3 regions of the Pantoea sp. Tr-811 genome follow, and region 2 is predicted to be linked to each of the others. Evidence: riboswitches for the same ligand, from Rfam matches in the RefSeq annotation. Region 2 holds a riboswitch; each other region holds the start of a gene.
What was found. A riboswitch is a leader RNA that binds a small molecule or an ion and turns the genes downstream of it on or off. The one in region 2 is predicted to bind cobalamin.

Region 1 (3,267 bases), on a different contig from region 2:
GTCATCGACCAGCAGTTTCTTCTTGACGATATGGAACGCTGCCAGCGTCCACTCGCCACGGCCCTCCCAGAAGCGCTGCTTCAGGCCCAACTCGGTCTGCCTGGCCTCGGTCAGGTCGAAATGCATCTGCGTGGGGCTGAGGCTGACCAGGTTGTCCACGCCGTCCTGGCTGGTGGAGTACTGGCCATACACGGAAAGCGCGTCGTTGACGGCGAACACCAGCCCGGCACGCCAGTTGCCGCCTTGCAGGCTGCGGTCGCTGCGGCTGGCATCGATGAGGTTGTCGCGGTCGATATGGTTCTGGTCGCGGCGCACCCCGGTTACCAGCGACAGGCGCTCGGTGAGTTGCAGGCGGTTCTCGGCGAACAGGGCGAAGGTGTGGGTGGTGGACAGCGTCTGCCGTTCGCCTGCTGGGTCGCGCTGGAACCAACCCGGGGTCGGTTGCCACGGGTCGACATAGTCGCCGCCCAGGCCGTTGCTGCGGTCGACGTTGAAGCGCACCTTGTTGTACTCCACGCCAACCAGCGTCTTGCTGGCAAGGCCGAACAGGCTGTGGTCGAAGGTGAAGGTCTGGCGGTCGCCGATCTGCTCCTGGTTGTGGCGGATTTCCAGGTAGCCCTGGCGCTCCAGTTGCTCGCGCTCGGGGTCCCAGCTGTAGTTCTCGGCGTTGCGCCAGTGGCGGCGGCTCTTGATGTAGTAGAGCTGGTTGCTGGCGCTTAGCTGGTCGTTGATCGCCCAGTCGGTGGTCAGGCGGGTCCACTCGTCGTGATAACGCTGCACGTCGTTGTCGACGTTGTAGTTCTTCTTGCGCAGGCTGCTGCGGTAATGGCCGTCGATCAGCGGCGTGCCGTAGTAGTTGGCCGGTTGCGCATCGCCGCGCTCGTGGGCGAGGGTGAAGCTCAGGTCGTCGCTGGCGTCGAAGCGCAGCGCGGCGCTCAGGGCCAGGCTGCGTGAGTCGGTGCGGTCGACCCAGCCGTTACCGGCCTGCTGGTTCAGGGTCAGGCGGTAGCTCAGGCGTTCGCTGAGGCTGCCGCCGCTGTCCAGGCCCAGTTGCTGGCGGTCCCAGGAACCGTAGCCCAGGCGCAGGTGGTTGCGAATGTCGCCGGTGAACGGTTTTTTCGGAATCACGTTGACCACCGCGCCGGTCGCGCCTTCGCCATACAGCACCGAGGCCGGGCCACGCATTACGTCGATGCGCTCGACCATCCACGGGTCGACCGGGAAGGTCTGGGTGCCGGCGCCGGTGTACAGGCGTGCGCCATCGAACAGGGTCATCACCGAGCCGTGGCCGGTGAAACCCCGGGCCGACAGGCCGGTGCCGCCATCGCCTGGGTTGCCGATGAAGGTAATGCCGGGCGAGCGGGTGACGGCGTCTTGCACGGTGAGGTCGTTGCGCTGCTCGATCTGCGCAGCCGTGATGCTGGTGGTGCTGGCTGGGGTGTCCAGGGCGCTGAGGTTCAGCCGCGAGCCGGCCTCGGTCGGCGTGGCCAGGTCGATGCGTTGTGCGTCGTGGCTGCCGTTAATGGCCGTGGCAGGCAGGGCCAGCACGGGCTCGTCGGCCAGGGCCGGGAGGGCGACGGCCAGGCAGGCCGCCAGAGGGTGAAGCTGGATGAATCGGGACATGTCGTTCCACTGTTGCAGGAATGAATGCATCCCGGTGGAAAACACGCAAAGGCGTACCCCACATGCAGGTGCGCACGCAGGTACCGGCCTGCGCCCGCCCACCGCGGGTTGCCAAGTAGTGTTCCAGGCCGGTCTCCGGGCTTGCGAGGGGCATGAGGCCTTCACCTTCCCATGCTGGCGCACAGTGGTGTGTCGAAGGCATCGCTCGCTTACCGTTGCGGGGGCAGCGCCGGACTTGTCGTGGACCACGACGCACCGGCTTCCCGTTTCACCCTGCGCACGGCGGCGCAGGACACCTGAAAACGGCGCGCAGTTGAGCATCGAAAGGCCAGCACGTCAAATACGCACGTGCAGGGAAAAATGTGATGAATCACCGGGTTGTGCGTTTTTATGGTTTTTTTTTCGAACTTTTGCGCCTGGCGCAGTCTCGAACCGCACGTTCGCACTCAACACAACGTCATGGAGACTTCGTGCATGCTCGCCCGTAACCTGCTGCGCCACACCTGCCTCGCCACCCTGCTTGCCAGCCCACTGCTGGCCACGGCGGCACCGAGCACCGAACCGCTGTTCAGCGTCGGCCTGCTGGGCGCCTACGATAAATTCAAGTTCGAAGGCGGCAGCGAATCGGACAAGGAACACCTGGGCCAGGGCGGCGTCTTTGCCACCTTCGGCAACAAGCTGACGGCCGAGTCCGGCTTCATCTACCAGATCGGTGCCGAAGCCAAGTACGGCAAGAAGAACGACAACAAGCTCAAGGAAGCCCAGGCCGACCTCGACCTTGGCTGGCGAGCCGCGCTGGACGCGCGCAACTTCGTCGATGTGACGGTGGGCGGTGGCTATAGCTGGACCCGTTTCGAACCCGAGATCAACGACCTGGACACCCGCCTGACCTACAAGTCGCCGTTCGCCAAGGCTGCGCTTGGCTACAACCACCAGTTCGATGCCTCGACCCTGCGCGTGGAAGTGGGAGCGCGCCGCAGCATCGATGGCCGCGCGCGGCTGAAGGTGGACGACTTTGGCAGCGACAGCGTCGACATGAAAGACCGCACCAACCCCTATGCCGAGGTCACCTTGCTGATGAACCAGCAGGGCGGCATGCCGGTGCAGGCGGGCGTTTACTACACCCGTACCGAGTACAAGCTGGATGAAGACTCGGACGTGGCCGACAACAACAAGCTCAAGCGTGACGAGTTTGGCTTCAAGGTTGGCCTGGCTTTCTGAGGTTGATGTAGGCAGGTTTGGCCCTGATCGCGAGCTGCGCTCGCTCCTACCGGGATAATTGTGCAAGTCCCGTAGGTGATCACCCAGCCCTGCGGGCTGCGCTGTCGCGCAGGGAACATTGCCCCGCGAACACCGGCGTAGCCGGTGCCATGCACCACGCTGCTTGCTTCGCGGGTCAAGCCCGCTCCTACAGAAATATCAGTTAAATCAAATATTTACGATTTTTTCGTAGGAGCGAGCGTAGCTCGCGATGGGGCCTTCACCGGCTAACGCCCGCGCCGGCGCGACACCCGGGCCTCGATGTTCTTGCGCCCAATCAGCAGCGGTGGTTTCTCCACCACGGGCTCATCGGCCAACCACTTGTACATCACCAGGCAGTCGACCAACCCCAGGCGTGCATGGCGGTAGGCCTTGGGCAAGCGC
Region 2 (3,267 bases):
CACCCGCGAAATGATCAACGTCGATGCGCCCAAGGTAGCCCGCAACAAGCTCAAGCCGGGTGACCTGCTGTTCTTCAGCACCAATGGCCGTGGCCGCGTCAGCCATGCCGGCATCTACCTGGGTGACAACCAGTTCATCCACTCCAGCAGCCGCCGCAGCGGCGGTGTGCGCATCGACAGCCTCGGTGACCGCTACTGGAGCAAGACCTTCATCGAAGCCAAGCGCGCCTTGGCCATGGCGCCGACCACCAATATCGCGCGCAACTGATATCAAAATGATGTACCCTGCCACGGCGGCGTAGCTGAAAAAGCTCGCCGCCGTGCGCATTTACAGAAAGCGTCTAATCTAAATTCTCAACTCTTTTTCGGCTGCGGCCCTGCGGTCTCAGACAGGATGTTCTGGCCATGGCGATGATGGCGCGCTTCGCATTCCTTTCCCTGGTGGCACTGCTTGCCGCCTGCTCCAGCCGTGCCCCGGCGCCGGCCCCCGTGGTGCAGCCACGCATTACCTATAGCCAACCCGAAGGCTCGCCCCTGGCAGACGACGTGCTGATCCGCGCGATTGGCCTGGTCGGCACGCCATACCGCTGGGGCGGCAACACCCCGGACTCGGGCTTTGATTGCAGCGGCCTGATCGGCTACGTGTACCGCGACGCGGCCGGCATCAGCCTGCCGCGCTCCACGCGGGAGATGATCGTGATGCGCGCGCCAACCGTGGACATCAACGCGCTGCAGTCCGGCGACCTGGTGTTCTTCGCCACGGGCGGTGGTTCACAGGTCAGCCATGCGGGCATCTACGTGGGCGAGGGGCGCTTCGTGCATGCGCCTTCCACCGGCGGCACGGTGCGCCTGGACTACCTGTCCAACAGCTATTGGTCCAAGGCCTACCTGCAGGCCAAGCGCGTGATCCCGCAGGGTAATCTGGCGCAGAACCGCTGAAACACTGCCCGGCTCACGCCTGCTTGAGCAGCAGCGCCACGCCGGGGTAGTACTGGCCCATCTGGTTGTGCAGCTTGCGGTAGGCATAGGGGAAGTACCAGGCGATGGCGCAGGCGTTGTGCTTCTGCAGGTCTTCCACCAAGTCTTGCAGCTCCTCGGGGCTGGCGTGTTGGCCAACTTTCCACGGGGTGATGAACAGCGCACCGGCGCGCAACTGGCTGGCGTAGGCCATGTGCCGGGCGATGCTGGTGGTTTCCTGCAGGGCTGCGGCCATGTCCAGGCGCGCGACCTTCGGCCAGCGCTGGCTCACGCTCAGGTACAGCGCCTCCTCGGCGCTGCAGATCGACAGGTCGCAGCGCCCCTCCAGCTCACCCTCGTCGCGCTGCTTGTTGCTGGCAAACTGTTGCAGGGTGGCCAGCTCGGCCTGCCAGGCAGCGGCGGCGAGCATTCCGGTGTTGGTCTGGATGCCGTGCCAGTAGGGCGCTTCGGCATCACCGTTGAACTGGTTGAAACGGTCGATGCAGTCGACCCAGCGCTCCAGTACCGGGCTTAGGAACTCCAGGCGTGGGTTGTTGATGATCTGGCCTTGCATGCGGCGCACTCCTGTTGTCGTTGTGATAGCGTCGTGCCGAAAATGATGGCCATGTGATATCACCTTGCTCAGTGTGGCACAAGCCGACGGATCGGCCATTGATCCAGGCCACTTTTGCCAGTGCGCGGCGGCGGGGTTCGATTGACGGTCCCGGTGCAACCCTCTAACCTTCGCGCGTGTTTCAGGTGCCCTGCCAGCCCCCACTGGGCAGGGTGAAACTGGGAAGCCGGTGGCCGCCAACAAGGCGCGAATCCGGCGCTGCCCCCGCAACGGTAGGTGAGTCGAAGCTGCGCACAGCCACTGGGTGAACCCCTGGGAAGGCGCGCAGGCTCCGGGCCAAGGCCCGCTCACAAGCCCGGAGACCGGCCTGAAACTGCCAACGGCATCACGGAGGGTGATGCGCGGTGCACCGTGGCTTGTGCCATTGCTCCTGCGCGTTCTCCGTTTGCCTGCCTTTTACCTGCCGTCGCTGTTCACGCGGCGCCAGCCTGCGGAGAACCCTTCATGAGCGAACCCACCGAACGCGACGAACGCCACCTGGCGCGCATGCAGCGCAAGAAGGCGATCATCGACGAGCGCATTGCCAATTCCCCCAACGAATGCGGCCTGCTGCTGGTGCTCACCGGCAATGGCAAGGGCAAGAGCAGCTCGGCCTTCGGCATGCTCGCCCGCGCCCTGGGCCACGGCATGCACTGCGGCGTGGTGCAGTTCATCAAAGGCCGCAACAGCACCGGCGAGGAGCTGTTCTTCCGCCGCTTCCCCGAGCAGGTGCGCTACCACGTGATGGGCGAAGGCTTCACCTGGGAAACCCAGGACCGCCAGCGCGACATCGCCGCTGCCGAAGCTGCCTGGGCGGTTTCGCGCCAGTTGCTGCAAGACCCAAGCGTGCAGTTCGTGGTGCTCGATGAACTGAACATCGCCCTCAAGCACGGCTACCTCGACCTGGACCAGGTGCTGAGCGACATCCAGGCCCGCCCACCGATGCAGCACGTCATCGTCACCGGCCGCGCGGCCAAGCCCGAAATGATCGAACTGGCCGATACCGTGACTGAAATGGGCATGCTCAAGCACGCCTTCCAGGCCGGTATTCGCGCGCAGAAGGGCGTTGAGCTGTGAGTGAAATGCGCAGCTGCCCGGCAGTGCTGATCGCAGCACCTGCCTCCGGCCAGGGCAAGACCACCGTCACCGCCGCCCTGGCACGCCTGCACCGCAACCTCGGGCGCAAGGTGCGGGTGTTCAAGTGCGGCCCGGACTTTCTCGATCCGATGATCCTCGAACGGGCCAGCGGCGCGCCGGTGTACCAGCTCGACCTGTGGATGATTGGCGCCGAGGAAAGCCGTCGGCTGCTGTGGGAAGCGGCAGCCGACGCCGACCTGATTCTTATCGAAGGGGTGATGGGGTTGTTCGACGGCACCCCGTCCAGTGCCGACCTGGCGCGCCACTTCGGTGTGCCGGTGCTGGCGGTGATCGACGGTACGGCGATGGCCCAGACCTTTGGCGCCCTGGCCCTGGGGCTGGCGCGCTACCAGGCCGACCTGCCGTTCGCCGGTGTGCTGGCCAACCGGGTCGGCAGCCTGCGCCATGCGCAGTTGCTCGAAGGCAGCCTGACCGAGGGCCTGCGTTGGTATGGCGGGCTGTCGCGTGAGCGTGGTATCGAACTGCCCAGCCGCCACCTGGGGCTGGTTCAGGCCAGTGAACTGAATGACCTGGATGCCCGCCTGGACGCCGCGGCCCAA
Region 3 (3,267 bases), on a different contig from region 2:
CCGCCAGGTCAGCGACCCGATGACCATCGACGTCACCGAACCGTCGCTGTTCGCCAGCCGTACCCTGGCCCACCTGTGCGCCCCGGTGTTCGTCCTGCTCACCGGCCTGTCGGCCTGGCTGTACGGCGAGAAATACCAGGGCCGCAGCGACGTCTCGGCGTTCCTGTTCAAGCGCGGCCTGTTCCTGGTGGTGCTGGAGTTCACCCTGGTCAACTTCGCCTGGACCTTCCAGCTGCCACCGAGCGTGGTCTACATGCAAGTGATCTGGGCCATCGGCGTGAGCATGATCGCCCTGTCGCTGCTGGTGTGGCTGCCACGCCCCGCCCTGTTCGCCCTGGGTGCCGCGATCATCGCCGGGCACAACCTGTTCGACGGCCTGCACTTCGGCGTGGAATCGGCGCTGCACGTGCCGTGGGCAATCCTCCACGACCGCGGCTGGCTGGAAGTGTCCGACACCCTGCGCCTGCGCACCTCCTACCCGGTGCTGCCATGGATCGGCGTGATCGCCCTGGGCTACTGCATCGGCCCTTGGTTCGCCCGTGGCAGCGAGGCCGGCGAGCGCCAGCACCGGTTGCTGCTGGCCGGGGTGATCGCCCTGCTCGGCTTCATGGTGCTGCGCATCTACAACGGCTATGGCGAAGCCCCCTGGAGCGGCTACCCGACCGTGACGCAGACGCTGATGAGCTTCTTCAACATCACCAAGTACCCGCCATCACTGCTGTTCCTGGCCCTGACCCTGGGCTGCGGCCTGCTGTTGCTGCGCGCCTTCGAGCGCGCCGGGCTTGCCCGCTGGATCAGCGCCCTGGCCGTGTTCGGCGCAGCGCCGATGTTCTTCTACCTGCTGCACCTGTACGTGCTCAAGCTGCTGTACCTGGCCTGCGTGGCGCTGCTGGGCCTTAACCACGGCGACTACTTCGGCTTCGACAGCATCGCCTCGGTATGGCTGAGCGCGGTACTGCTGGCCGTGGCGTTGTACCTGCCGGTGCGCTGGTTTGCCCGGCTCAAGGCGCGCCGGCGCGACCTTCGCTGGCTCAAGTACTTCTGATTTGCGCTTTTGCCCGGCGGCCCGATGGTCTACCATGCGGCCCGCCGGTTTCCACCACGGAACTAATAGGGAATCCCGGGCCCGCCTGCACGGCGCGCCAATCGGAACTGCCCCCGCAACTGTAGGTGCCGAGCCTGCTCCATCGATGCCACTGGGCCAATGCCCGGGAAGGCCGGAGCCGGGCTGTGACGCACCAGTCAGGAGACCTGCCGGCAAACATTCACCAACCGGCGGGGTGTCCGGGATGGCCATCTGTGTTGCCTTTGCGCCTGCAAAGGCGCGGCGATGCCTGTCCGTGCGTTCCTCACCAGAACCATTCGATAGGAGATCACCCGCATGCTGCTTCGCTCCACCGCCCTGCTCGCTGGCCTGAGCCTGGCCAGCCTGGCCCAGGCCGCCGCTACCCACTACCCGTTGACCGTCGACAACTGCGGCGTGCCGCAGACCTTCGCCCAGGCCCCTGAGCGTGCCGTGACCATCGGCCAGGCCGGCACCGAAATGCTCTATGCGCTGGGCCTTGGCGACAAGCTGGCCGGCACGTCGCTGTGGTTCAACAATGTGCTGCCCGAGTACCAGGCGGTGAACGCCAAGGTGCCGCGCCTGGCCGACAACGACCCAAGCTTCGAGGCCGTGGTCGGCAAGCGCCCGCAACTGGTGGCCGTGCAGTTCGAATGGATGGTCGGCGCCCAGGGCGTGGTGGCCACCCGCGAGCAGTTCGGCGAGCTGAACATCCCCACCTACCTGCTGCCCTCGGACTGCGAAGGCAAGGACAACCTGGTGGGCGCCGACGGCACCCGCTTGCAGGCCTTCCAGGTCGACAGCATCTACAAGAGCGTCAGCCAACTGGCCGAGATCTTCGACGTGCAAGACCGCGGTGCGGCGCTGAACGCCGACCTCAAGGGCCGACTGGACAGCGCCCGCCAGCAGCTGGCGGGCAAGGACCTGGCCAACACCTCGGCGCTGTTCTGGTTCTCCAGCGCCGACCTCGACATCGACCCCTATGTTGCCGGCCGCCAAGGCGTGGCCGACTTCATGCTGCGCACCCTGGGCGTGCGCAACGTGGTGGAATCGACCGAAGAATGGCCGACCGTGGGCTGGGAAACCCTGGCCAAGGCCAACCCGACCTGGCTGATCATCGCGCGCATGGACCGCCGCCGCTTCCCGGCCGACGATTACCAGAAAAAGCTCGAATTCCTGCATAAAGACCCGGTCACGCGCAACATGGACGCGGTGAAGCACAACCGCATCATCGTGCTCGACGCCGACGCCATGCAGGCCGGCATTCGCCTGTTCCGCGGCCTGCAGACGCTGTCTGCGGCCTTTGCCAGCGGTAAAGCAGCCCAGTGATGAAACGCCTGTTGCCCTACAGCGCCCTGGCCCTGCTGGCCCTGGTTGCCGCCTTGCTCGCAGGCACCGCCATTGGCGAAACCAGCCTGTCACCCCAGGTGGTTTTCCAGGTGCTGGCCAACCACCTGTGGCAAGCGGGCTACCCGGTCGACCCAATCGACGCCGGCATCGTCTGGAACTACCGCCTGACCCGCGCCCTGGTCGCCGCTGCCTGCGGCGCGGGCCTGGCAACCTGTGGGGTGATTCTGCAGGCGCTGCTGCGCAACCCGCTGGCCGAACCCTACCTGCTGGGGTTGTCTGCCGGGGCCTCGACCGGCGCCGTACTGGTTGGCCTGCTGGGCCTGGGCAGTGTTGCCCTGAGCATGTCCGGTGGCGCCTTCATCGGCGCGCTGGCAGCGTTCGCCCTGGTGCTGGTACTGGCCCGTGCGGCCGGGCCGAGCAGCAACAATGCCCAGGTGATTCTGGCCGGCATTGCCGGTTCGCAGCTGTTCAATGCCCTCACCGCATTTCTCATCACCAAGTCGGCCACCGCCGAGCAAGCCCGCGGTATCTTGTTCTGGCTGCTGGGCAACCTCAGCGGGGTGCGCTGGCCCTCGGTGTGGCTGGCCCTGCCGGTGGCCCTGTTTGGCTTGGCGGTGTGCCTGTGGCACCGCCGGGCGCTGGATGCCTTCACCTTCGGCGCCGATTCGGCCGCCTCGCTGGGCATCGCCGTGCGCCGCACGCAATTGCTGCTGATTAGCTGCGCCGCATTGGTGACGGCAGTGATGGTGTCGATCGTCGGCGCCATCGGTTTCGTCGGCCTGGTGATCCCCCACGCCCTGCGCCTGCTGCTCGGCCCCGGCCATAGCCGCCTGCTGCCGGCCAGCGCCCTGGGC

Region 1: another riboswitch for cobalamin. It lies ahead of F3J44_RS18865 (TonB-dependent siderophore receptor); the one in region 2 lies ahead of cobO (cob(I)yrinic acid a,c-diamide adenosyltransferase).
Region 3: another riboswitch for cobalamin. It lies ahead of F3J44_RS18875 (ABC transporter substrate-binding protein); the one in region 2 lies ahead of cobO (cob(I)yrinic acid a,c-diamide adenosyltransferase).

Annotation. Positions count from the first base shown of each region.
Region 1 covers NZ_VWXJ01000012.1:122,805-126,071, reverse strand. Annotated here, with positions in the region: gene F3J44_RS18865 (TonB-dependent siderophore receptor) at 1-1,623, opposite strand, end outside; cobalamin riboswitch at 1,732-1,938, opposite strand; gene F3J44_RS18860 (outer membrane beta-barrel protein) at 2,098-2,844, shown strand; gene F3J44_RS18855 (GNAT family N-acetyltransferase) at 3,111-3,267, opposite strand, start outside.
Region 2 covers NZ_VWXJ01000026.1:10,442-13,708, reverse strand. Annotated here, with positions in the region: gene F3J44_RS26940 (C40 family peptidase) at 1-268, shown strand, start outside; gene F3J44_RS26935 (C40 family peptidase) at 406-939, shown strand; gene F3J44_RS26930 (hypothetical protein) at 953-1,531, opposite strand; cobalamin riboswitch at 1,698-1,917, shown strand; gene cobO (cob(I)yrinic acid a,c-diamide adenosyltransferase) at 2,036-2,647, shown strand; gene F3J44_RS26920 (cobyrinate a,c-diamide synthase) at 2,653-3,267, shown strand, end outside.
Region 3 covers NZ_VWXJ01000012.1:126,915-130,181, forward strand. Annotated here, with positions in the region: gene F3J44_RS18870 (DUF1624 domain-containing protein) at 1-1,045, shown strand, start outside; cobalamin riboswitch at 1,074-1,274, shown strand; gene F3J44_RS18875 (ABC transporter substrate-binding protein) at 1,382-2,392, shown strand; gene F3J44_RS18880 (iron ABC transporter permease) at 2,392-3,267, shown strand, end outside.